DNA from 4 places in the Thioalkalivibrio sp. AKL17 genome. Region 4 is predicted to be linked to each of the others. Evidence: predicted binding sites of a transcription regulator. Region 4 holds the regulator's gene; each other region holds the start of a gene.
The links. The regulator FliA, encoded in region 4, starts transcription of late flagellar genes. The targets are predictions, from matches to a motif close to GCTAAAGTTNNNNNNNNNNCNGCCGATA.

Region 1 (5,887 bases), 400 kb from region 4:
CTGACGCGCCGGCTGGAGGCCGACGGCAACAACGAACTCGGGGATCTGGCCGCGGCGTTCAACCGTTTCGTGAGCAAGATCCATGATCTGGTGAAGGAAGTTGCCGCCGGAGGCGACCAGGTGGCGGCTGCGGCCAACGAGCTGTCGGCGACCAGCGAGCAGACCAACGAACAGGTGGGCCGCCAGCAGTCCGAGATCGACCAGGTGGCCACGGCCATGAACGAGATGACCGCGACCGTGGCCGAGGTGGCCCGCAACGCCACCGAAGCGGCGGAAGCCGCTCAGAGCACGGACAAGGATGCGGCCCATGGCCGGGAGCTGGTGGAGCAGACCGTCAGTGCGATCAACACCCTGTCCACCCAGGTGGAGAACACCGCGCAGGTGATCGAGCGGTTGTCGACCGATGCCGAGGAAATCAACAAGGTGCTGGAGGTGATCGGGGACATCGCCGATCAAACCAACCTGCTGGCGCTGAACGCGGCCATCGAGGCGGCGCGGGCCGGCGAGCAGGGCCGCGGCTTTGCGGTGGTGGCCGACGAAGTGCGCACGCTGGCGAGCCGGACCCAGGATTCGACCCAGGAGATCCAGGGGATGATCGAGCGGGTGCAGAACGGCACGCGCGACGCGGTGAAGGCCATGGAGGACGGACGCCGGCAGGCGCATTCCAGCGTGGAACAGGTGAACGATGCGGGGCAGTCGCTGCAGTCGATCACGCAGTCCATCAGCAGCATCTCGGACATGAACACGCAGATCGCCAGCGCGGCCGAAGAGCAGTCCTCGGTGGCCGAGGAGATCAACCGCAACGTCTCCAACATCACCCAGGTGCTGGACGAGACCGTGGCCGGATCGCAGCAGATCGCCAACGCCTCGGAGGAGCTGTCGAAGCTGGCCTCGGCGCAGCAGGAGCGCACCGGGCGCTTCCGTGTCTGACCGTGGGTCCTGCCGGCCGGGGTGTTGTGCCCCGTGCCGGAGGATGGGTTTTCGTGACGGCGGCCGATTCGGATCAAGGTTTCCGGACGGCCGCCGTTAGTATGTGAAGGTATGCTGATTTGGCCATCCGGCCGGGCAGGGCCCGGCAGAATGCGCATCGATCAGAATGCCGTAACACCAAAAGAGGGAAAGCCATGCTCAGGAATATCCGTATCGGAACGCGCTTGATGGGCGGCGTCACCATCGTTGTGGTGGCGGTCGTGGTGCTCACGCTGGTGGTGGTGATGAACAGCCTCGGCAACATGGCGGACCGCGCGGAGCAACGGGAACTGAACGACCTGAGCGGGCTGCTGATCCGCCAGCTGGAGCAGGAAGCCGAACGGGGCGAATCGATGGCGCGGGCCATCGCCGAGATTCCGGTGATTCAGCAGGCGTTCGCCGAGGGGGATCGTGAGCGCCTGCTGGAACTGACCCAGCCGGGATATGGCCAGCTGCGCGACGAGCACGACGTGCGCCAGTATCACTTCCATACGCCGCCGGCGACCTCTTTCCTGCGTACCCACAGTCCCGACAACTACGGCGACGACCTGTCGGACGTGCGCCAGACGATCCTGGAAGTGAACCGCAATCGGCAGCCGATTACCGGGCTGGAAGAGGGCCCGTTCGGCATCGGGATCCGCGGGATGGTGCCGGTGTCCTACCAGAACGAGCACATCGGCTCGCTGGAATTCGGCATGGCCTTCGATGACGCATTCTTCGAGTCCTTCACCGAAGAAACCGGATCACCCGTGGCGGTACACCTCGATCGTGATGGCGGTTTCGAGGTCTTTGCCGGCACCATCAATGGCGAGTCGACCTTCAGTCGGGAGGAGATGCGGCGCATCCTCGACGGCGAGGAGATGATCCGCAACGTTCGCCACGACGGCCGCCCGATGGCCGTGGTCGGGCGCGCGGTGGAGGATTTCTCCGGCGAGCCGGTGGGCGTGCTGGAGCTGATGGTCGATCGCAGCGAATACGTGGCGATGGCCCGCAATGCCACCACCACCGTGGTGGCGGTGGGCGTGGTCGCCATTGGTCTCGGCCTGCTGCTGGCCTGGCTGCTGTCGCGCAGCATCGTGCGGCCGCTGCGCCAGACCGTCACGCGCCTGGACGACATCGCGTCCGGCGATGGTGACCTGACGCGCCGGCTGGAGGCCGACGGCAACAATGAGCTGGGGGATCTGGCGGCGGCGTTCAACCGCTTCGTGGGCAAGATCCAGGACCTGGTCAAGGAAGTCGCCGCCGGTGGCGACCAGGTGGCGGCCGCGGCCAACGAGCTGTCCGCGACCAGCGAACAGACCAACGGTCAGGTCACGCGGCAGAAGGACGAGGTCGACCAGGTGGCCACCGCGATGAACGAGATGACCGCGACGGTGGCCGAGGTCGCGCGCAACGCCTCCGACGCGGCCACGGCGGCCCAGACCACCGACCAGGATGCCAACGCCGGGCGCGAGCTGGTGCAGCAGACGGTGCAGTCGATCAACCACCTGACCTCGCAGGTGGACAACACCGCCGAAGTGATCGAACGGCTGTCCACGGACGCCGAGGAAATCAACAAGGTGCTGGAGGTGATCGGGGACATCGCCGATCAGACCAACCTGCTGGCGCTGAACGCGGCCATCGAGGCGGCGCGGGCCGGCGAGCAGGGCCGCGGCTTTGCGGTGGTGGCCGACGAGGTGCGCACGCTGGCGAGCCGGACCCAGGATTCGACCCACGAGATCCAGGGCATGATCGAACGCGTCCAGAACGGCACGCGCGAGGCGGTTCAGGCGATGGAAGAGGGCAAGAACCGGGCGCATTCCAGCCGCGAGAAGGTGAACGAGGCGGGCGAGTCGCTGGAGTCGATCACGCAGTCGGTGACGACCATCTCGGAGATGAACACGCAGATCGCCAGTGCGGCGGAGGAACAGTCCTCGGTGGCCGAGGAGATCAACCGCAACATCTCCAACATCACCCAGGTGCTGGACGAGACGGCCAGCGGCTCGCGCGAGATCGCGAATGCCTCCGAGGAGCTGTCGAAACTGGCTTCCGAACAGCAGCAGCGGGTTGGACACTTCCGGGTCTGATCCGGTCTCGAGGGGGTGGCCACGTGCCGCCCCCTGTCATTTGCGGGTTCAGGAGCCCTCGGTATTGCGGTCGGCTCCGGCCCGGTCCGGATCAAAGCGCGACTCGAGGTAGTCGATGATCGCGCCCGACTCGTACAGCCAGCGCACGCTGCCGCCTCCTTCCTCGATCCGCAGGCAGGGGACCTGCAGCTTGCCGCCTTCCGTCTGCAGGGTCTCGCGGTGTTCGCCGGCCGGCTGGGCATTGCGCAGTTCGATGTCCAGCGACAGGCGCTGCATGGCACGGCGCGCCTTGATACAGAACGGACAGGCGGGGAAGTGGTAGAGCGCGAGGGCGCGGGTCTGTTCGTCCACCCGTGCCTGCTCTTCGGGATCACGCTGGATTCCGCGCGGGCGGGTCACCTTCTCGCCCACGAGCATGAAGGGCGTGAGAACCAGGCGCACGCCGCGGAAAAAGAGTCGGATCAGGGGTCGCATCCGCCAAGGATGCCACAGCTCCGGTGCGCGACCAATCGCGGCGCTGTCCGGTCCGTGTTCTGTGTCAGCCGACCAGCTCGAAGCGCTCGTTCCCGGAGAGGACGATCATGTCGCCGTTGTTGCGGGTGGCCAGCTGTTCGCGAATGGTCTGCTCGTAGCCGGGTTTGAGGTGTGTGATCGCGATTCTCGGCCGATGCCGCAGGTGGTCGAGGTCGCGTACCAGCTGCAACGGGGTGTAGTGGCGGGTGGCGCCGGCGAGGTGATCCATCTCGTCCGGCAGCCCGGTCTCGATCATCAGCAGGTCGAGGCGGGGCAGCTCATTGAGGGTCTGCCACAGGTGCCGGGTCGAGGTGGTATCCCCGCTGAAGGCGAAGGCCCCGATGTCGGGGCGGCTGACCGAATAGCCCACCGCCGGAACGGTGTGTCTCGCGGGGAGGGCGGTGATCCAGCGTCCGTCGAGGTCGATCTGTTCGCCGGGTTCGAGAGCGCGAAAACGCAGCGCGGGATGCTCCGGGGTTGGAAGGGCGGTGAAATCCGGCCAGATCACCCAGTTGAAGATGTGGCGCTGAAGCGCTTCCAGGGTGTCGGGCAGCGCGTGAACGGTTACCGGCGGGGCGTCCACCCGGAACACGGTGTCGATCAGGAAAGGCAGGAACGCCACGTGGTCCAGATGCGAGTGTGTCAGGAAGACGTGCCGGATGGCCTGGAGCTCCGGGAGTTCCAGGTCGCCCACGCCGCTGCCGGCGTCGATCAGGATGTCCCGGTCGATCAGAATGGAGGTCGTTCGGCGACCCGGCCCGATACCGCCGCTGGCTCCCAGGATACGCACGGAGAGACTCGTTCCGGACTCCGGCGAAGAGGTATGGGGCCAGTCATCAATGTGAGGATGCGCGCTCATGAGCTGTGGCAAATGACTCGATCAGAAAGCTCATTCTAGGCGGCTGCCTGTCATGCCGCACGCGAAACGGCGCACGGATTGTGGCACCCGTTACCGAAATGCGACCCGTTCCCGGGAACAACCGGATGGCCGCCGGGGTTCCCGTGGCCTTGGGTCCCTGCTAGAATGCGCAGCATCTCGAGGGGCGGTAGCTCAGCTGGGAGAGCGTCGCGTTCGCAACGCGAAGGTCGGGAGTTCGATCCTCCTCCGCTCCACCAAACACCCCAGAAAATCAGGAAGTTATAGGGCAAAAAACGCCATATATACCATCCTGTTTGCCATTCTTAGGAACGGTAGGCCCCGCCGGTAAATTACTGGCGGGGCTTTTTTGTGCGCCCGTCGGATGCGCCCCCATTGGACGCCGGGCCGCGACGCGATGTCCGGCGCGAGTCGAAGTGGAGAACGCCCAGACGAATCCCGAGGGGGCATTCCGGTTCAGGCAGCGGCTTCCCGGGCCATCGCGCCGAGGCGCGCCAGTGCACGTTCGAGGCGCGCGCCCCAGGGCTGAGCGCAGTTCAGGCGCAGGTGATGACGGTACTTGCCGGTCGGCGAGAAGAGCGGGCCGGGTGCGATGCTGATCCCCTCGCCCAGGGCCCGGCGATACAGGGCCAGCGCATCGACGGCCTCCGGGAGCTCCAGCCAGAGAACGAAGCCGCCGGCCGGTCGCGTCTGGCGTGTCCCGGACGGGAAATGACGAGCTACCGCCCGGCTCACGCGATCCACCGCGCGGGCGTAATCACCGCGCACTCGGCGCAGATAGCGGTCGTAGCCACCGCGCTCCAGGAAGTCGGTCACCGCCAGTCCCGGCCAGGCGGGCGTGGAGGAACTGCCGGAATACTTCAGATACTCCACTCTGTCGCGGAAGCGTCCGGGCACGGCCCAGCCGACCCGCAACCCCGGCGACAATGTCTTGGAGAAGGAACCGCAGTAGAGCACCCCGCCCCGGGTCTCGAACGCCCGGGCCGCCCACGGCCGCGGCCCCTCGAAGGCCAGATCCCCGTAAACGTCATCCTCGATCAGCGGCACCCCACGATCCTCCAGCAGCTCCACCAGGGCACGCTTGCGCTCGTCGCCAGCGCAGTGCCCCAGCGGATTGCCGAAGTTGGGCATGAGCAATGCCGCCTTCACCGGCCACTGGTCCAGCGCCAGCGCCAGGGCCTCCGGCACAATGCCTTCGTCCGGATCGGTGGGAATCTCCAGTGCCCGCAGCCCCAGCGCCTCGATCGCCTGCAGCAGGCCGTAGAACGTGGGTGACTCGATCGCCACCACGTCGCCGGGTTCGGTGACCGCGCGCAACGAAAGCGCCAGCGCCTCCTGGGCACCGTTGGTCACCACCACCTCCTCCGGGGTAATCTGGCAGCCGGCATCCGCCATGCGCCGCGCGATCTGCTGCCGCAGCTCGTACGGCCCGGGCGGAAATGCGTAATCCAGCTCCCGGCCA
Region 2 (5,887 bases), 140 kb from region 4:
GAGGCGACCGAACCTGCCCGGTTCGAGCTCCCCGCGGTTCCCGCCATCCCGGAGCCGGCCGGCAAGGACCTGGCCGCCTGGGCACGCGAACTGGGGGTGACACGACCGGACCCGACGGGGCCCCCCGAAGACGTCCACCTGCTGCATGTATTGTTCGATGATCCCGCGACCGCGCGCGACCTGATGCAGGTCTGGCGGGTCGATCGGGTGGGCCCGCTGCGCAGCCTGCTGGATGGACGGATCGCACGCCGCGCCCTGCCCGACGAGCACCGGCGCGCCGCGCTGGCATATCGCTCCCTCGCGCTGGAACACTGGCTTGCGGCCCGGCGCATCGGCCGCAACCGGACGGTGGACCGGGGCCTGCTGGAAGAGGCCCGTGATGCCGGCGTGCTCACCGACAACGCGCTGGAGGGCGTGGCGCAGCGCGCCACGGAACTCGAAGGCGACCCGCAGGCCCTGCTGGAAAGCCTGCAGCAGCACCCGATCACCATGGCCAGCGGCACGGAACAGCGCCTGCGGGCCGGCCATCGCGAACAGCTGCACGAATTCCTGCGCGAGCGTGGCGTAGTCGACGAACGCGCCCCCCTCACGCCGGAAGCACGCCGCCAGCGCGTCCTCGAGCGCCTCCCCGCCGCGGCCGACCCCGCCGACATCCAGCACCTGATCGACCACCTCGAGCACGAAACCGCCGACTGACTCCCGGACGATGTGCGGAACCGTGAACGGTTCCGCATTCCGGTCGTCCCATCCGCGCCGCAGGCAGGCCAGAATTGGGATCGCTTCATCCCTGAATACCCCCTCTGCCGCGGCGCTCCGCGTCGCTCGGAGAGACGAAGATGACCAAAGCGGACGTGATCAAGCGGATCCACCGCGCCCGGCTGAGCCACAAGATGTGGGTCAGCTACGCCCACGGACTGATCGAAGGGATCCCGCTGGACCAGGACAAGGTCCCGGTCGCCCCCACCGACTGCAAGTTCGGCCAGTGGGTACTACGGCGAAGGGCGCGGCCTGTCGGATCTGGCTTCCTACTGCCGGATCGAACCGCCACACGACGAACTCCACGCCACCTACCGGCGGATCTTCAACATCCTGTTCGAGGAACAGACCGAAAAGCCGACACCGCTGGCACGGCTGTTCGGTTCCACCGGGTTCGACGACACCCGGCGGCTGGACCGGGCTCGGGAGCTGCTACCCCATCTCAAGCAGTGCTCCGCGACTATCCTCACGCACCTCGACCGCCTGGCCGAAGATATCCGGGCGATGGACGAGGAGGAGGTCCGCCGGCGGCTGGGCGGATATCCGGACGACGCCTCCGCCGACGCCGTCTGCGAGCATTGCGAAAGCTGAGGATCTGAGCCGGCCCCCGGCCGCCTCTTCGGCGATCAGCCGTTGGCGGCCTTGCGGCGGATGCCCAGGGTTCCGGTACTGTTCTTGCCCTGGCCCTTGCCCGAAGCCCTTCCGGAGCCCTTGCCCGTCGCCTGATACGCGGGGCGCTTGCCGGTCGCCGGCTTGCCACCGGCGGGCTTGCGGGATGCGGGCTTCGACTTGCGCGCCGGCGCGTCGTGGCGTGCGCCATTGCCATTGCCGCGATCACCGCCCGGGCCCTGCGGCGCCGGGATCTCCAGCGTCAGCCCGAGGCGACGGTTCGCGACATGAATGCCGCCCAGCTTGCGGATCGCGCCCTCGTCCAGGCTCTCCGGCAGATCCACGTGCGAGTGTTCCTGCTGCAGGCCGATGCGGCCGATGTCGCGGCCCTTGAGCCCGCCCTCGTTCGCCAGCGCGCCGACGATCGCGCCCGGCGCCACGCCGTGGGTGCGGCCCACGGGCATGTAGTAGCGCACCATGCCGGATTCGGGACCTGCATCACGATCGCCCTGGCGGCCGCCTTCGCGGCGCTTGTTGTTGCGCTCGCCCTTGTCGCGGCCACCGGAGCGCTCGTCGCGCGCAGCACGGGCCGCGCCGGCCAGCGGGTCGGCACCGGCGGTGGCGGAGGCATCCAGCGGGGAGCCCTCGGTGGCCAGCGCCACCAGGGCACCGGCCAGATCCTGCGGCGAGGTCTCGCCATCGGCCAGCAGGCGTTCCACCAGGGCCGCGTGACGCACCCCGGCGTCATCCGCCACGGCAGCCCGCACGCGTTCGGCGAAGCGATCCTCGCGCCGTGCCCGCACCGCCTCACGGTCGGGCACGGCCTGTTCACGCACGGATTTGCCGGTCAGGCGCTCGATGTCTTTCAGCATGCGCCGCTTGCGCGGCTCCAGGAACAGGATCGCGCGGCCCTTGCGCCCGGCGCGGCCGGTCCGCCCGATGCGGTGCACGTAGACCTCGGCATCGCCCGGGGCATCGAAATTGAACACGTGGCTGATGCGCGGGACGTCGATCCCCCGTGCGGCCACGTCGGTGGCCACGATCACGTCCAGACGACCGTCGCGCAGGTTGGCGACCACGCGCTCGCGCTCGCCCTGCTCCATGTCGCCGTTGAGCGCCGATGCGGCCACGCCGGCGGCGCCCAGCCGATCGGCGATCTCGACCGTCGCCGCCTTGGTACGGGCAAAGACCACCGCCGCGTCCAGATCCGGCTCGGTCTCCATCAGGCGGGTCAGGGCCTCGAGCTTGTTGCGCTGATCGACCAGGCAGTAGCTCTGGTCGATGTCGACGCCGGCCTCGTTGCCCGCACCCACGCGGATCTCTTCCGGCTCGCGCATGTGGCGGTGCGCGATGCGCCGGATCGGCGCCGGCATGGTCGCGGAGAACAGCGTGGTCTGGCGCTCGGCCGGGGTCTGCTCCAGCAGCCACTCGATCTCCTCGACGAAGCCCATGCGCAGCATCTCGTCGGCCTCGTCCAGCACCACCATGCGCAGGCTGGACAGATCGAGGCTCCCGCGGCGGACGTGATCCGCCACGCGGCCGGGCGTGCCAACCACCACCTGGGCCCCGTCGCGCAGGGCGCGCAGCTGCTGGCCCATCGGCTGGCCGCCGTAGACCGGCAGGATCTCGATGCCGTCCAGACCCGCCGCGAAACCGCTCAGGGCGTCGGCCACCTGACCGGCCAGCTCGCGGGTGGGGGCCAGCACCAGGGCCTGCGGCGCCTTCAGGGCCGCGTCCACGCCATCCACCAGCGGCAGGCCGAACGCACCGGTCTTGCCGGTGCCGGTCTGGGCCTCGCCCAGCACGTCGCGACCACCCAGCAGGGCGGGGATGCAGGCGGCCTGAACCGCGGTGGGGGTGGCAAAGCCCAGATTCGACAGGGCACGGACCAGCGACTCGGACAGACCGAGCTGGTCAAAGGAGGGAGATTCGGACATCACACAGTACTCACACGGGCCGGAAACAGCGACGGCACAGGAGTGCCCCGGGCCCGGCGAAAAGGAATGACCACACGGTCAGCTGCGCACTATACACGAAACGCGAGGGCCGTGGGGGGTCAGCCTCGTTCCACGCGATCGCGTCCGCCGGCCCTGGCGGCATACAGAGCCTGGTCCGGAAGTAGAGATCGAAATACCGCTCCACCGCCGCCCGGACTTCTCGTTGGGGTGATAAAGCCGTCATTGCAGATGATCCATGTCCGGGGTGCCGTCCGAGGCGTCGTGCAGGCCTTGAGGAAACACTGATCCGCTTTAGTTTTCGGCAGGGGAGTCGTCACAACCTGTACGATCCGCCCTCTTTGCCGACTCTGCCCGCCCAAATGATCAAGGAATCCCCGATGGGTAAAACTCTCAGTATTCGCGCGAAAATCCAGCTCCTGGTGGCGCTCCCGCTGATCGCGCTGATCGTGATCGCGCTGCTCTCGGTGCGCTTCATGGGGGACATCGAGGCCGGCGTGGACCGCGTACACCAGGACCGCGTCATCCCGCTGCAGCAGCTCAAGGAGATCGCCGACGATTACGCGGTGCTGGTGATTGACGCCGTCAACAAGGCCGATCACGGGATGCTCACCGCCGAAGAGGCCCTGCAGGACGTGCGCGGCGCCCGTTCGCATATCGATCAGCAGTGGGAAACCTACATGGCGACCGAACTCACCGCAGAGGAGGCGCGCCTGGCCGAGGAAGCCCGCGGCCTGTTTCGCGATGCCAACGCGGATCTGGACCGACTGGAACGCGCCCTTTCGGGGATGTCCGGCAACGTCTCGGGCGAACTGAGCGAATTCAACGGCCCGCTGTATGCATCCATCGATCCGATCAGCGACAAGATCAACGAACTGGTGGACCTGCAACTCCGTGTCGCCGGAGAGGAAGCGACCCGGATCGCCGAGCTGTACAACCGCTCGGTCCTCGTTTTCATCGCGGTCGCCCTCGCCGGATTCATCGTCGTACTCGGCACCGGATGGATGACCTACCGGGGGGTTGCCGTCCCTCTGGGCCGCATGCGCGAAACCATGGAGGGCATCGTCAGTGACCATGACCTCGCCCGACGAGTGGACGTCGAAAGCCACGATGAACTGGGTTCCACGGCCACTTGCCTGAACACCATGCTCGACGAGTTCCAGAACACGATCGGCGAGCTGCGCGGCATGACCGACCAGATGGCCTCGGCGGCGGAAGAACTCTCGGCGGTGTCGACCCAGACCAAGACGAACCTGGATCAACAGGGATCACAGACCGAACAGGTCTCCACCGCGATGAACGAGATGACGGCTACCGTGCAGGAAGTCGCACGCAACGCCTCGGACGCCTCCAGCGCCACCCACGAAGCAGATCGCGAATCGCGGGAGGGCGGCAAGGTGGTGGAATCGGTCGTCGGCGACATCGGCCGGCTTGCAACCGAGGTCGGGCAGATCGCCGAAGCCGTCCAGTCCCTGGACGAACAGAGCCAGAAGATCGGCAGCGTGCTGGACGTCATCCGTGGCATCGCCGAGCAGACCAACCTGCTGGCGCTCAACGCCGCGATCGAGGCCGCGCGCGCCGGCGAGCAGGGGCGCGGCTTCGCGGTGGTGGCCGACGAGGTCCGCACCCTCGCCTCCCGCACTCAGGATTCCACCGCCGACATCCAGTCGACCATCGAGAACCTGCAGGCCGGCACCCGCAACGCCGTGGATGCCATGGGCCGGGGCCGCGAGATGGCCGAAAACACCGCCAGCAATGCGCAGGAGGCCGGTGACGCGCTGAGCCGGATCGTCGCGGCGGTGGAACGCATCCGCGACATGAACACCCAGATCGCCAGTGCCGCCGAGGAACAGAACTCCGTGGCCGAGGAGATCAACCGCAATATCATTTCCATCAACGAGGCGACCAGCGAGAGCCTTGGCGGGGCCAACCAGACCGAGACCGCCAGCCACGAGCTGACCAATATCGCCTCGCGGGTGCGCGACCTCGCCTCGCGCTACCGCATCGGTCAGTAGGGGTGCTGCCCGAGTGAACTGTTAGACTGTGAACTCCATCACGATGGATGTTCACAGTCCCATGTCCGACGCGCATGCCGACACCGCCTTCCGGGCGCAACTGCGACACCTGCGGAAGTACGTGGCGCTGGCGGCGCTTGTGTGGACCCTGTTCTTTGCCGGGCTGAGCCTGTGGCTGCTGGACCACTTCCGGACGATGACCCTGGATCTCGCCTATCAGGAGGCGCAGGCGAACTTCAACAAGGATCAGGCCTTCCGTTTCTGGGGCACCCTGCACAGCGGGGTCTACGTGCCGGTGAGCGATCTGGTCCAGCCCAACCCGTACCTGGCACACCTGCCGGAGCGGAACATCACTACGCCCTCGGGTCAGGAGTTGACCCTGATGAACCCCGCCTACATGCTGCGCCATCTCAACGAGCAGTTCGGCGACCTGTTCGGAGTACGCGGGAATATCACCAGCCTGCAGCCATTGCGCCCGGAGAATGCGCCCGATCCGTGGGAGGAGGAGGCGTTGCAGGCCTTCCGGGAAGGCGCGGAAGAACGCCTGGAAGT
Region 3 (5,887 bases), 400 kb from region 4:
CGGCGCAGCTGTTCCTGCGCGGACAGGCCGTCGGGGCCGGGCGCGCTGACGTTCAGTTCGACCTGCTGCAGCAGCGAACCGACGCGGACCTCGAAGAACTCGTCGAGATTGGTCGAGGAGATGCTGAGATAACGCAGGCGTTCCAGCAGAGGAAAGCCGGGTTCCCGCGCGAGTTCCAGCACCCGGCGGTTGAATTCCAGCAGCGAGAGTTCACGGTTGAGAAAACGGTCGTTGGCTTCCAAGTCGGTATCCTGCATCGGGGACGGGTACATCCGGAATCCGTCCAGTCCAGAGCGGCGATGTTACGTTGCGAAGAAAAGGTATCACGACGCCCGCACCGGCGGCCCGGCAAAGGTCGAGTGGTGTACTCGGGAATTGCATCGCCCGCCCAAGGTGACTATCGTTAGCGGGTTCGGGATCGCCCGTGAAGGGGCGGTCCCCGCGAGACATCACCACGAATAACGAACGAACGCGAAGAAGGAGGTCCCATGACCTACGAACTGCCCGATCTGCCGTACGCGAAGGACGCCCTGGAGCCCCACATCTCCGCCGAGACGCTGGAATACCACCACGACAAGCACCACGCGACCTACGTGACCAAGCTCAACGGCCTGCTGCCGGGCTCCGAGTTCGAGAATGCCTCGCTGGAGGACATCATCAGGAAGGCCCCGGCCGGCGGCATCTTCAACAACGGCGCCCAGGTCTGGAACCACACCTTCTACTTCAACTGCATGGGTCCGAATGCGGGTGGCGAGCCCTCCGGCAAGCTGGCGGACGCCATCAACAGCGCCTTCGGTTCGTTCGACGCCTTCAAGGAGAAGTTCAACGAGATGGCGGTCGGCAACTTCGGTTCCGGCTGGACCTGGCTGGTGCAGAACGGCGACGGCTCGCTGGAGATCGTCAATACCTCGAACGCCGCGAACCCGATGCGCGACGGCCAGACCCCGCTGCTGACCTGCGACGTGTGGGAGCATGCCTACTACATCGATTATCGCAATGCGCGCCCGAAGTACCTCGAGAACTTCTGGAGCGTGGTGAACTGGGACTTCGTCGCCCGGCAGATGCAGTAAGATCGGCGACGAGCCCGGCGGGTTCCCGCAAGAGGGTTCCGCGCCGGGTGTCCGACCCGCATTCCGGAAGCCGGCGGCCACCCGCCGGCTTTCGCGTTTGGAGAACGGAACATGAACGATTTCCTGCAGCAGACCTACAATCGCCTGCCGGTCGCCTTCGAGCGCGGCGAGGGTGCCTGGTTGTGGGACACCGAGGGCCGGCGCTATCTGGATGCGCTGTCGGGGATTGCGGTCTGCGGCCTGGGGCATGCGCATCCGCGGGTGGCCAGTGCGGTCTGTGATCAGGCCTCCACCCTGGTGCACACCTCCAACCTGTACCGGGTCCCGCTGCAGGAGACGCTGGCCCGGCGGCTGTGCTCGCTCGCGGGGATGGATCGCGCGTTCTTCTGCAACTCCGGCGCCGAAGCCAACGAGGCGGCGATCAAGCTGGCGCGCCTGCACGGACGGGCGAAGGGGATCGAGCGCCCGCGCGTGATCGTGATGGACGGGAGCTTCCACGGGCGCACCATGGCGACCCTGTCCGCCACCGGCAATGCGAAGATCCAGGCCGGGTTCGAGCCGCTGGTCGAGGGGTTCGAGCATGTGCCCTACGGCGATGCGGACGCGGTGGCGGCACTGGCCGGGCAGGAAGACATCGTGGCCATCCTGGTCGAGCCGGTCACCGGCGAGGGCGGGATCCGCATCCCCCCCGACGGCTACCTGCGCCGCCTGCGGGAGATCGCCGATGCCAGCGGCTGGCTGCTGATGCTGGACGAGATCCAGGCCGGCATCGGTCGTACCGGCCAGTGGTTCGCGTTCCAGCATGAAGGCATCACCCCGGACGTGCTGAGCCTGGCCAAGGGGCTGGGCAACGGCATTCCCATCGGGGCGAATCTGGTGGCGGGGGCGGCCCGCGACCTGTTCCGGCCGGGGATGCACGGCACCACCTTCGGCGGCGGTCCGCTGGTGTCGCGCGCGGCGCTGGCGGTGCTGGACGTGATGCAGGAGGAGGCCCTGTGCGAGCAGGCCGAACGCCAGGGGCAGGCACTGCGCCGGCAGCTGCAGGAGCGCCTGGGCCACCGGCCGGAGGTCGTGGAGATCCGCGGCCGCGGCCTGATGCTGGGGATCGAGCTGGATCGGCCGGCCGGCGAGCTGGTGGGACAGGCGCTGGAGGCCGGGCTGATCCTGAACGTGACGGCGGAGCGGGTGATCCGGTTGCTGCCGCCGCTGATCATCGACGACGAACAGGTCACGCAGATCGCGAACGGCGTGGCCGACCGGGTGGATGCGTTTCTGGCATCCGGGGCCACCAGGGAGGCTTCTGCATGAATCCGCGCCATTTTCTTTCATTTCTCGATCTGTCCGCCGAAGAGACGCGCGCGGTGCTGCACCGCGCGATCGAGCTGAAACGCCAGCTGAAGGCGGGCGAACACCATGACGACCTGCTGCGGGGCAAGACCCTCGGAATGATCTTCGAGAAGTCGTCGACCCGCACCCGAGTGTCCTTCGAGGTGGGCATGCAGCAGCTCGGCGGCAACGCGCTGTTCCTGTCGCCGCGGGATACCCAGCTCGGGCGGGGCGAGCCGATCGAGGACACCGCGCGGGTGCTTTCGCGCATGGTGGACTGCGTGATGATCCGCACCTACGAGCACGAGAAGGTGGAGCTGTTCGCGCGCCATTCCTCGGTGCCGGTGATCAACGGGCTGACCGATCTGGAACACCCCGCGCAGCTGCTGGCGGATCTGCAGACCTTCTTCGAATACCGTGGCGACATCCGCGGCAAGCGCGTGGCCTGGATCGGCGACGGCAACAACATGTGCCACAGCTACATGTATGCCGCGCATCTGCTGGACTTCGAGCTGATGGCGGCCTGCCCCGAAGACTACGAACCCGAATCCTCCGTGCTGGAGGCGACCCGCGATCACGTGACCGTGACCCGTGATGCCGGCGAGGCGGCCGCGGGTGCGGATCTGGTCGTGACCGACGTGTGGGCGAGCATGGGCCAGGAGCAGGAGAAGAGCGCGCGGCGCCAGGCGTTTGCCGGGTTCTTCGTGGATCAGGCCCTGATGGATCGCGCGCAGCCGGATGCCCTGTTCATGCACTGCCTTCCGGCACATCGCGAGGAAGAGGTGGCCACCGACGTGCTGGAGGGCCCGCAGAGCGTGGTCTGGGACGAAGCGGAAAATCGCCTGCATGCGCAGAAGGCGCTGATGGAATTCCTGGTGCGCGCGGCGGACTGACGCATGCAGGAGACCACCGGGGAGGGGGAGCGAACGCCGCCGCAGGGCGCCGGCGGCGGTCCCGGACACGATCACGGCGGAACGTCCGCCGGAAGCGCTCTGCGGGCGCGCATCGGCCTGTTTCTCGGGCCGCTGGTCTTCGTGGCCTTTCTGCTGGTCCCGCCGCCGGAGGCCTTCGCCCCGGAGGCCTGGCGGGTCCTGGGCCTGACCCTGTTCATGGCCGTGTGGTGGATCAGCGAGGCGCTGCCCATCCCGGTCACGGCCCTGCTGCCCATCGCGTTGCTGCCACTGACCGGCGTGGTGGCGATGGACGAGGCTACCGCACCCTACGCCAATCCCACCATCTTTCTGTTCATGGGCGGTTTCGCGATCGCCCTGGCGGTGCAGCGCTGGGGCCTGCACCAGCGGCTGGCGCTGGCGATCCTGTCGCGTTCCGGCCGCGGTCTGCACACCCTGGTGGGTGCCTTCATGCTGGCCACCGCCGGGCTGTCGATGTGGGTCAGCAATACCGCCACCGCGGCCCTGATGTTGCCGATCGCGCTGTCGGTGCTGGGGCTGATGGAGCGCGACGGGGGCCAGGGCCTGCAGGGCATGGCGCCGGACAGCCGCAGTCCGGCCCTGGCGCTGCTGCTGGGCATCGCTTTCGCGGCCAACATCGGCGGCATGGCCACCATCATCGGTTCCCCGCCCAATGCGCTGACCGTCGCGTTTCTCAATGACCGCTACGAGCTCGGGATCGGTTTCATCGACTGGATGCTGCTGGGCCTGCCGTTGTCGCTGACGCTGCTGCTCATTGCCTGGATCCTGCTGACCCGCTGGGTGTTCCCGGTGCATCGCATTCGCCTCAACGGGCTCGACCGCATGCTGCAGGAGCAGGTAGGCGATCTGGGGCCGTGGAGCCATGCGGAGTTGCGCGTGGCGACGGTGTTCCTGCTGGTGGCGCTGGCCTGGATGTTTCGTCCCCTGCTGGAGGCGTGGCTGCCGCTGGAACTGACGGACGCCGGGATCGCGATCCTCGGGGCCGGGCTGCTGTTCCTGATCCCTTCCGGGGCCTCGGGTCAGCGGCGGCTGCTGTGCTGGGACAACACGCGGGAGCTGCCCTGGGGGGTGCTGCTGCTCGTGGGTGGCGGTCTCAGTCTCGGCTCCGCGATTGAATCCTCGGGCCTGGCGGAACTGACCGCCGAGGCGCTGATGGGCGCGCAGGCCTGGCCGCTGCTGCTGGTGATCGCGGGGGTGGTGCTGGCCACCATGACCCTCAGCCACGTGACCAGCAATACCGCCACCGCCGCCACCCTGCTGCCACTGGTGGCCGCGCTCGCGCTGCGCATGGACGTGCCGGTGGGGCTGATGACCCTGCCGGTGGCGTTCGCCGCGTCGGTCGCGTTCATGTTGCCAGTGGCCACGCCGCCCAACGCCATCGTGTTTGCCTCCAATCGCCTGCGCGTGGTGGACATGATCCGCGGCGGGGCCCTGCTGTCGGTGGTCGCCATCGTGCTGGTCAGCCTCGCGGTGTATGCGCTCGCCGAGCCGTTGCTGCTGCGGCACGTGGGCTGAAAGCGGGGGGAGGGAGCGTGACCCGCGCGGCTCAAGTCAGGCCGCTGCCGGCCGCTAGCGGGAGCGAGAGACTCGCAGAACGGCGCCCGTAACTCCGGGCGCGAAGAAAGCTTCAAGGGAGAGAGAGATGCTCAGGAATATCCGGATCGGAACCCGCCTTATGGGCGGCGTCACCCTCGTGGTGGTCGCGGTCGTGGTGCTCACGCTGGTGGTGGTGATGAACAGCCTCGGCAACATGGCGGACCGCGCGGAACAGCGTGAACTCAACGACCTGAGTGAACTGCTGATCCGGCAGCTCGATCAGGAGGCCGATCGCGGGACCGCGATGGCGCAGGCCGTGGCCGCCATTCCGGACGTGCAACAGGCCTTCGCCCGGCGCGACCGCGAACGCCTGCACGAGATGACGGTCCCGGGATTTGATCATCTCTACGAGGAATACGGCGTACGCCAGTATCAGTTCCATACGCCGCCGGCGACGTCCTTCCTGCGGGTGCACCGTCCGGATCGCTACGACGATGACCTCTCCGGGTTTCGCCAGACCGTGGTCGACACCAACCGCGACCGCCGGCCGATCTCCGGGCTCGAGGAAGGGGTGGCCGGCCTGGGCATCCGCGGCATCGTCCCGGTCTCCCACGAGGGTGAACATATCGGGTCGCTGGAATTCGGCATGGCGTTTGACGATGCCTTCTTCGAGGACTTCACGGCGGATACGGAAGCCCCGGTGGCCCTCTACCTGCAGCGCGACGGTACCTTCGAGGCGTTCGGCAGCACCATCGACGGCGATTCCACGTTCAGTCGCGAGGAGATGGAGCGGATTGCCGGCGGCGAGGAACTGGTGCGCCGGACCGAGCACGACGGTCGTCCGATGGCGGTGGTCGGGCGTCCGGTGGAAGACTTCTCCGGTGAGCCGGTGGGCGTGCTGGAGCTGATGGTCGATCGCAGCGATTACGTGGCGATGGCCCGCAATGCCACGGCCACCGTAGTGGGTGTGGGCGTGGCCGCCATCGGCCTCGGCCTGCTGCTGGCCTGGCTGCTTTCGCGCAG
Region 4 (5,887 bases):
AACCCTGGCAGAGGAGGGTGCCAAGAGTCAGGATCCCGGCACTTTGACCGCCGCGGTGCGGGTCGCGCTGTCGCGCTCCATCGTCCAGGACCTGGTGGGACCGGAGGAGGAGCTGCCCCTGATCGCCCTCGACCCTTCGTTGGAACAGCTTTTGCATAAGTCTCTGCAGGGCAGCAATGGCGACACCGTCGGACTGGAGCCGGGCCTGGCCGAACGCCTGCAACGATCGGTGGGCGAGGCCGCCCAGCGCCAGGAGGCGGCGGGACAGCCGGCGGTGCTGGTGGTGGCCCCGGAAATCCGCTCCTGGATCGCCGGGTGGCTGCGGGGCGCGGTGCGCAACCTGACCGTGCTCGCATTCACCGAGATCCCGGACAACCGGCGGATCCGGGTGGTGGCCACGGTGGGACAGGATGAAGCAGACAAGAAGTCGGCGTGATGTGCGAACGGGCATGGCCTGAAGCACCAGTCAACGATCGGCGGGAGAGCGAACGATGAATGTCAGACGATACCGGGCACGGGACATGCGCGACGCGATGCGCCAGGTCCGCGAGGAGCAGGGCGAGGACGCCGTAATCCTGTCCAGCCGCCGGGTCGACGGCTGGCTGGAGGTGGTCGCGGCCCTCGATGGCGGCGAGGCGCCCGCCGGAACGGCGGAGGGTGACGGCCGGGGTGCCCCGCGGCAGGACGACGCCGGTAGCGGGGCACGCTCCGCCCGGGAATCGGCGCGACAGGGTGTGCGCGATGAACCGGCCCCGCGCGGTGAGCACCCCCGCGCGCCGGAGCCCGCGGCGGCTTCCGCCGGCGGGGGGTCGGGTGCCGGGTCCCGGCAGCGACCGGCCCCGCAGTGGCCCACCGACCCCGAGGTGTCCGCGATGCGTCAGGAACTGCGGGATCTGCGCAGTCTGCTGACGCGGCAGTACGAAGAGAACGAGCAGGCCCGCTGGGCGGCGCGGCATCCACTGGCGGCCGAATGCAAGGCGCGGCTGATGGATCTGGGCTTCCGCGAGCCGCTGGCGCGCAGCCTGGCCGGCAGCATCCTCGACGATCACACCTCGGAGGAGGCATGGGAGCGCCTGCGGGCGCGCCTGTCGGGTGCCATCGTGACCGCGCGCGCCTCCATCCTCGACGAGGGCGGGGTGCTCGCGCTGGAGGGACCGACGGGGGTCGGCAAAACCACCACCATTGCACGGATTGCACTGCGCCAGATCCGCCGCATGGGGCCGGATTCGGTCACCCTGGTCACCATGGACGCCCAGCGCATCGGCGCGACGCGGCAGTTGCAGGCCTTCGGCCAGATGGCGGGAACCGCGGTGTGTGTGGTGGAAACCGAGGCCGAGCTGCGCGAGATGGCGCGGCGCTCGGCGGGCAGCGGGCACCTGATCCTGGTGGATACCGCCGGGCAGTCGCCGCGTACCGCTCCGCGGGAACCCCTGCTGACGGACATGCCTGCGGACGTGCGCGCGGAGACCTGGCTGGTGATCGCGGCCACTACCCAGGGCATGGCCCTGCGCCGGGTGCTGGAGGCTTTCGCCCCCACGGAACCCTCGGCCCTGGTACTGACCAAGCTGGACGAGGCGGAACAGCTGGGCGAGGTGCTTTCGGTACTGCTGGACCAGCCGCTGGGTGTTGCGTTCATGAGCGACGGCCAGCGCATCGCCGAGGATTTCCATCGCGTGGATACCGGACATCTGACCCGCCTGGCGCTGCAGGAAGAACCCGAGCACGGGGCGGCCGATGCCTGGGTCGACGAGGCGATGCAGGCCTGGCGGCGGCGCCAGGCGACGGAACGCGAGGCCCGGCGACCGCGATCCGCGGACGAGCCGGCCGCGGGCGAGGAGCCCGCGCCGCTCGAAATGATTCAACCGGTGCTGAAGGGACATCATGTCACACAACACTAAGCCCCTGAAGGTGGTCGCGGTGGCCTCGGGCAAGGGCGGGGTCGGCAAGACCAATGTCTCGGTCAACCTGTCGGTCGGACTGGCCCGACTGGGACGCGAGGTCATGCTGTTCGATGCGGACCTGGGGCTCGCAAACGTCGATGTGCTGCTGGGCCTGCGTCCGCAGCGGACGCTGCACGACCTGGTGACCGGGGACGTCGAGGATCTGGAAGACGTGATCATCGAGGGCCCGGAGGGAATCCGCGTGGTGCCTTCCGCGTCCGGGATCGCGACCATGGCCAACCTGAGCCGGCCGGAACATCACGGCCTGATCCAGGCCTTCAGCATGTATACGCGACCGCTGGACGTGCTGGTGGTGGATACCGCGGCCGGGTTGCAGGAGTCGGTGACCAGTTTCTGTCAGGCCGTGCAGGAGACCCTGGTGGTGGTCACCGACGAGCCGGCATCGATGACCGACGCCTATGCGCTGATCAAGGTCCTGCATCGGGATCATGGCGTGAACCGGTTCCGCGTGGTCGCGAACATGGTGCAGGGCCGTGCCGGGGCGGAACGCGTGATGCAGAAGCTGCAGGCGGTTTGTTCCACCTATCTGCCGGAGGTCATACTGGATCTGGTGGGCGTGATTCCGCTGGATGATGCCCTGCGCCAGGCGGTGCAGAAACGGGCGCCGGTGGTGCAGCAGTCCCCGGGCAGCCCGGCGGGACGGGCGTTCCTCGAGCTCGCGCGCAAGGTCGACGGCTGGCCGGTGGCCCGCGGCGCCAGCGGGGGGGTTGGATTCTTCGTCGAGAGGATGCTGCAAAGCGCATGAACACGCCAAAGAACAGACTTTCGGGATACGCCCGGGCGGGGACCGGGGGACCGGATCAGCTGGTCGCGGACCACGTCGAGCTGGTGAATCGGATCGCCCATCACCTGATGGCCCGGCTGCCGGCCTCGGTGCAGGTGGATGACCTGGTGCAGGCAGGCATGGTGGGGCTGATCGAGGCCGCGCGGCAGTTCGAAGGCGGCCAGGGGGCGACCTTCGCCACCTACGCCGGGATCCGCATCCGCGGGGCGATGATCGACGAGCTGCGTCGCAGCGACTGGACGCCGCGCTCGGTGCACCGCAACAGCCGGCGGATCTCCGAGGCGATGCAGACGGTGGAGGCCCGCGAGGGCCGCGCCGCTCGCGCTCCGGAGATCGCCGAGGAGCTGGGCGTCCCGGTGGAAACCTACTACCAGATGCTGGATGATCATGCCGGTGCCCATCTGTTCGCGCTGGACGAGGTGGGCGGCCCGGAGGGCGAGGCGGATCGCGTGCTGGAAGGGCAGGAGCAGTCCCCGTCGCGGCGCATCGAGGCCGGGGAGTTCCGCGAGGAACTGGCCGGCGCACTGGGCGATCTGCCCGAGCGCGAACGACTGGTGCTCAACCTGTACTACACCGAAGAACTCAACCTGCGCGAGATCGGTGCGGTGCTGGACGTGACCGAATCGCGCGTCAGCCAGATCCGCAGCCAGGCGGTGCACCGTCTGCGGGCGCGTCTGGGCTCGTGGCTCGAAGACGTCGAGTCCCTGCAGATATTCTAAGGTTCAAACACATTCCCGGAGCGAACTGTGGACAAGGGTATGAAAATCCTGATCGTGGACGACTTCTCCACGATGCGGCGCATCATCAAGAATCTCCTGCGGGATCTTGGCTTCAACAACACCATGGAGGCCGACGACGGGAGCACCGCCCTGCCGATGCTGCAGAACGGCGACTTCGATTTTCTGATCACCGACTGGAACATGCCCAACATGCCGGGCATCGACCTCCTGCGCGAGGTGCGCAAGGACGAGCGGCTGAAATCGTTGCCGGTGCTGATGGTCACGGCCGAAGCCAAGCGCGATCAGATCGTGGAGGCGGCAGAGGCCGGCGTGAACGGTTACATTGTGAAGCCCTTCACGGCCGAGACGCTCAAGGAGAAGATCGAAAAGATCTTCGAACGTATTGAAGCTCAAGGCTGAATACCGCGACCGGCTGACACGGCAAGAGAGACCCGATGACCGAACAAGAGAATGCCTCCGGGGAAGACCGGCTCGCGCTGGCGCGGGAGCTGGTGGGCGCTCTGGAAGGCGGTGACGAGGAGGCTTCGCGCCGCCTGATCCAGGAGCTCGCGCGGCCTTACGAGCGCGAACTGTTCGACGAACTGGGCAAACTGACCCGCGAACTGCACGAGGCCCTGGAGAGCTTCCGGGGCGATTCGCGTCTGGTCGAGCTGGCGCAGGACGAGATTCCGGATGCACGCGAGCGTCTGAGTTACGTGGTGACCCAGACCGAACAGGCCACGCACGAAACCCTGAATGCGGTGGAATCGTCCCTGCCGATTGCCGAGGCGTTCGCCGGGCGTGCCGCGGAACTCACCGAGAAATGGACCCGGTTCCGCAACCGCGAACTGTCGGTGGAGGAATTCCGCGAGTTCGCGCGCGAACTCGATGCGTTTTTCGAACAGACCGGCAAGGACACCGAAGAACTGCGCCGGTTGCTGTCGCAGGTCCTGATGGCACAGAGCTACCAGGATCTCACCGGGCAGGTGATCCGGCGGGTCATCCGTCTGGTCACGGACCTGGAGGAAAGCCTGGTCTCGCTGATCCGCCTGTCTTCCGGGCGCCTGGAGAAGGATGCCCGGGCGGCGGCCGAACAGGCCCCGGAGGCGGAAGAAACCGCACGCGAGGAGGACCGCCGCGGGCATGGACCCGCGGTGCCCCACACTCAAGATTCCGGCACGGATGTCGTTCAAGGACAGGACGAGGTGGACGATCTGCTGTCGAGCCTGGGGTTCTAGGGTCCGTCCCGGGATCCCCTTGCACCGGCAGCCATCTGCCGACGATTCGAGTCACCGGAACGGAGAGACCGCATGGCCATCGACCCCAACGACGAAATCCTCCAGGACTTCCTGATCGAGGCGGGGGAGCTGCTGGAAGGCCTGAACGAACAGCTGATCGACCTGGAACAGCATCCGGACGATACCGATCTGCTGAATGCGGTCTTCCGCAGTTTCCATACCATCAAGGGCGGGGCCGGTTTTCTCGGGCTGGACCCGCTGGTGACGGTCTGCCACAACGCCGAAGACGTTTTCAACCTGCTGCGCAATCACGAACGTCAGGTGGACGGTCATCTGATGGACACGATGCTGCGGGTCCTGGACTCGCTCAACGTGATGTTCGGCGAGCTGCGCGACGGCCAGGAGCCGACGCCGGCGCCCGAAGATCTGGTCGACACCCTGCGAAGCATGGCGCGCAACGAAACGGTCCCCGCCGCCGGCGGCGGGGACGAAGCCGCCCCGGTCGCGGAAGAAACGCCGGACGCGGCTCCGGCCGGGGAGGCAGCACCGGGATCGGCCGACGACTGGCCGGAGGAGGCGCTGGAGGAAGCGGCCGAACCGCCGTCCGCGCCGGAGCCGGCAGCGGATGACGCGCCGGGCGATGACGAAGTCCGCGTGGGTGCCGGGGACGAGATCACCGACGACGAGTTCGAGGCCCTGCTGGACAGCCTGCACGGAGACCAGCCACCGAAACCGGTGGATCCGGGCACGGCAGCGGAGGCGGCCCCGGAGGTCGCGGCTGCGGATGGCGGTGACGCGGGTGGGGGCGACGACGAGATCACCGACGATGAGTTCGAGAGCCTGCTCGACGAACTGCAGGCGAAAGGAGCCGGCCCACCCACCACGCCGGCCGAACCGGCCGAGCCGGGCCCGTCCGCCGCTGCGGAACCGGTTCCGGAAGGTTCGGCGTCCGCCGCCGGGGCCGGCGGCACCGAACACGCGGACACCGCGCCTGCCGCAGAGCCGGCGGCAGCCTCGCCCGGAGGCACGGGCGGGAAGGAACAGAAGGCGGAAAGTTCCGGTCCGGCGCCCACGTCCGGCGGTGGGCGCGGCGGTGCTTCCGGCGGGGGTGCCGGGGGCGGCGGCCAGGGCGGTGGCGGAAATCAGGGCGAGACTTCGGTGCGCGTGGATACCGAGCGCCTCGAC

Region 1: D577_RS0100310 (methyl-accepting chemotaxis protein) is a predicted target of FliA. The motif match lies at 1,002-1,029, and genes of this name have one in related genera.
Region 2: D577_RS0101485 (methyl-accepting chemotaxis protein) is a predicted target of FliA. The motif match lies at 3,612-3,639, and genes of this name have one in related genera.
Region 3: D577_RS0100305 (methyl-accepting chemotaxis protein) is a predicted target of FliA. The motif match lies at 4,873-4,900, and genes of this name have one in related genera.

What each region holds. Positions count from the first base shown of each region.
Region 1 covers NZ_KB898764.1:64,005-69,891, forward strand. The annotation lists gene D577_RS0100305 (methyl-accepting chemotaxis protein) at 1-930, shown strand, start outside; gene D577_RS0100310 (methyl-accepting chemotaxis protein) at 1,125-3,035, shown strand; gene D577_RS0100315 (glutathione S-transferase N-terminal domain-containing protein) at 3,084-3,509, opposite strand; gene D577_RS0100320 (MBL fold metallo-hydrolase) at 3,574-4,407, opposite strand; tRNA gene D577_RS0100325 (tRNA-Ala) at 4,589-4,664, shown strand; partial or broken gene D577_RS13475 (PLP-dependent aminotransferase family protein) at 4,882-5,887, opposite strand, start outside.
Region 2 covers NZ_KB898764.1:318,876-324,762, reverse strand. The annotation lists gene D577_RS0101500 (hypothetical protein) at 1-696, shown strand, start outside; gene D577_RS0101490 (DEAD/DEAH box helicase) at 1,383-3,302, opposite strand; gene D577_RS0101485 (methyl-accepting chemotaxis protein) at 3,701-5,335, shown strand; gene D577_RS0101480 (ATP-binding protein) at 5,397-5,887, shown strand, end outside.
Region 3 covers NZ_KB898764.1:58,054-63,940, forward strand. The annotation lists gene ppk1 (polyphosphate kinase 1) at 1-257, opposite strand, end outside; gene D577_RS0100285 (superoxide dismutase) at 489-1,070, shown strand; gene D577_RS0100290 (acetylornithine transaminase) at 1,182-2,378, shown strand; gene argF (ornithine carbamoyltransferase) at 2,375-3,289, shown strand; gene D577_RS0100300 (DASS family sodium-coupled anion symporter) at 3,293-4,843, shown strand; gene D577_RS0100305 (methyl-accepting chemotaxis protein) at 4,971-5,887, shown strand, end outside.
Region 4 covers NZ_KB898764.1:461,427-467,313, forward strand. The annotation lists gene flhA (flagellar biosynthesis protein FlhA) at 1-436, shown strand, start outside; gene flhF (flagellar biosynthesis protein FlhF) at 492-1,898, shown strand; gene D577_RS0102120 (MinD/ParA family protein) at 1,882-2,706, shown strand; gene D577_RS0102125 (RNA polymerase sigma factor FliA) at 2,703-3,464, shown strand; gene D577_RS0102130 (chemotaxis response regulator CheY) at 3,504-3,884, shown strand; gene D577_RS0102135 (protein phosphatase CheZ) at 3,920-4,702, shown strand; gene D577_RS0102140 (chemotaxis protein CheA) at 4,775-5,887, shown strand, end outside.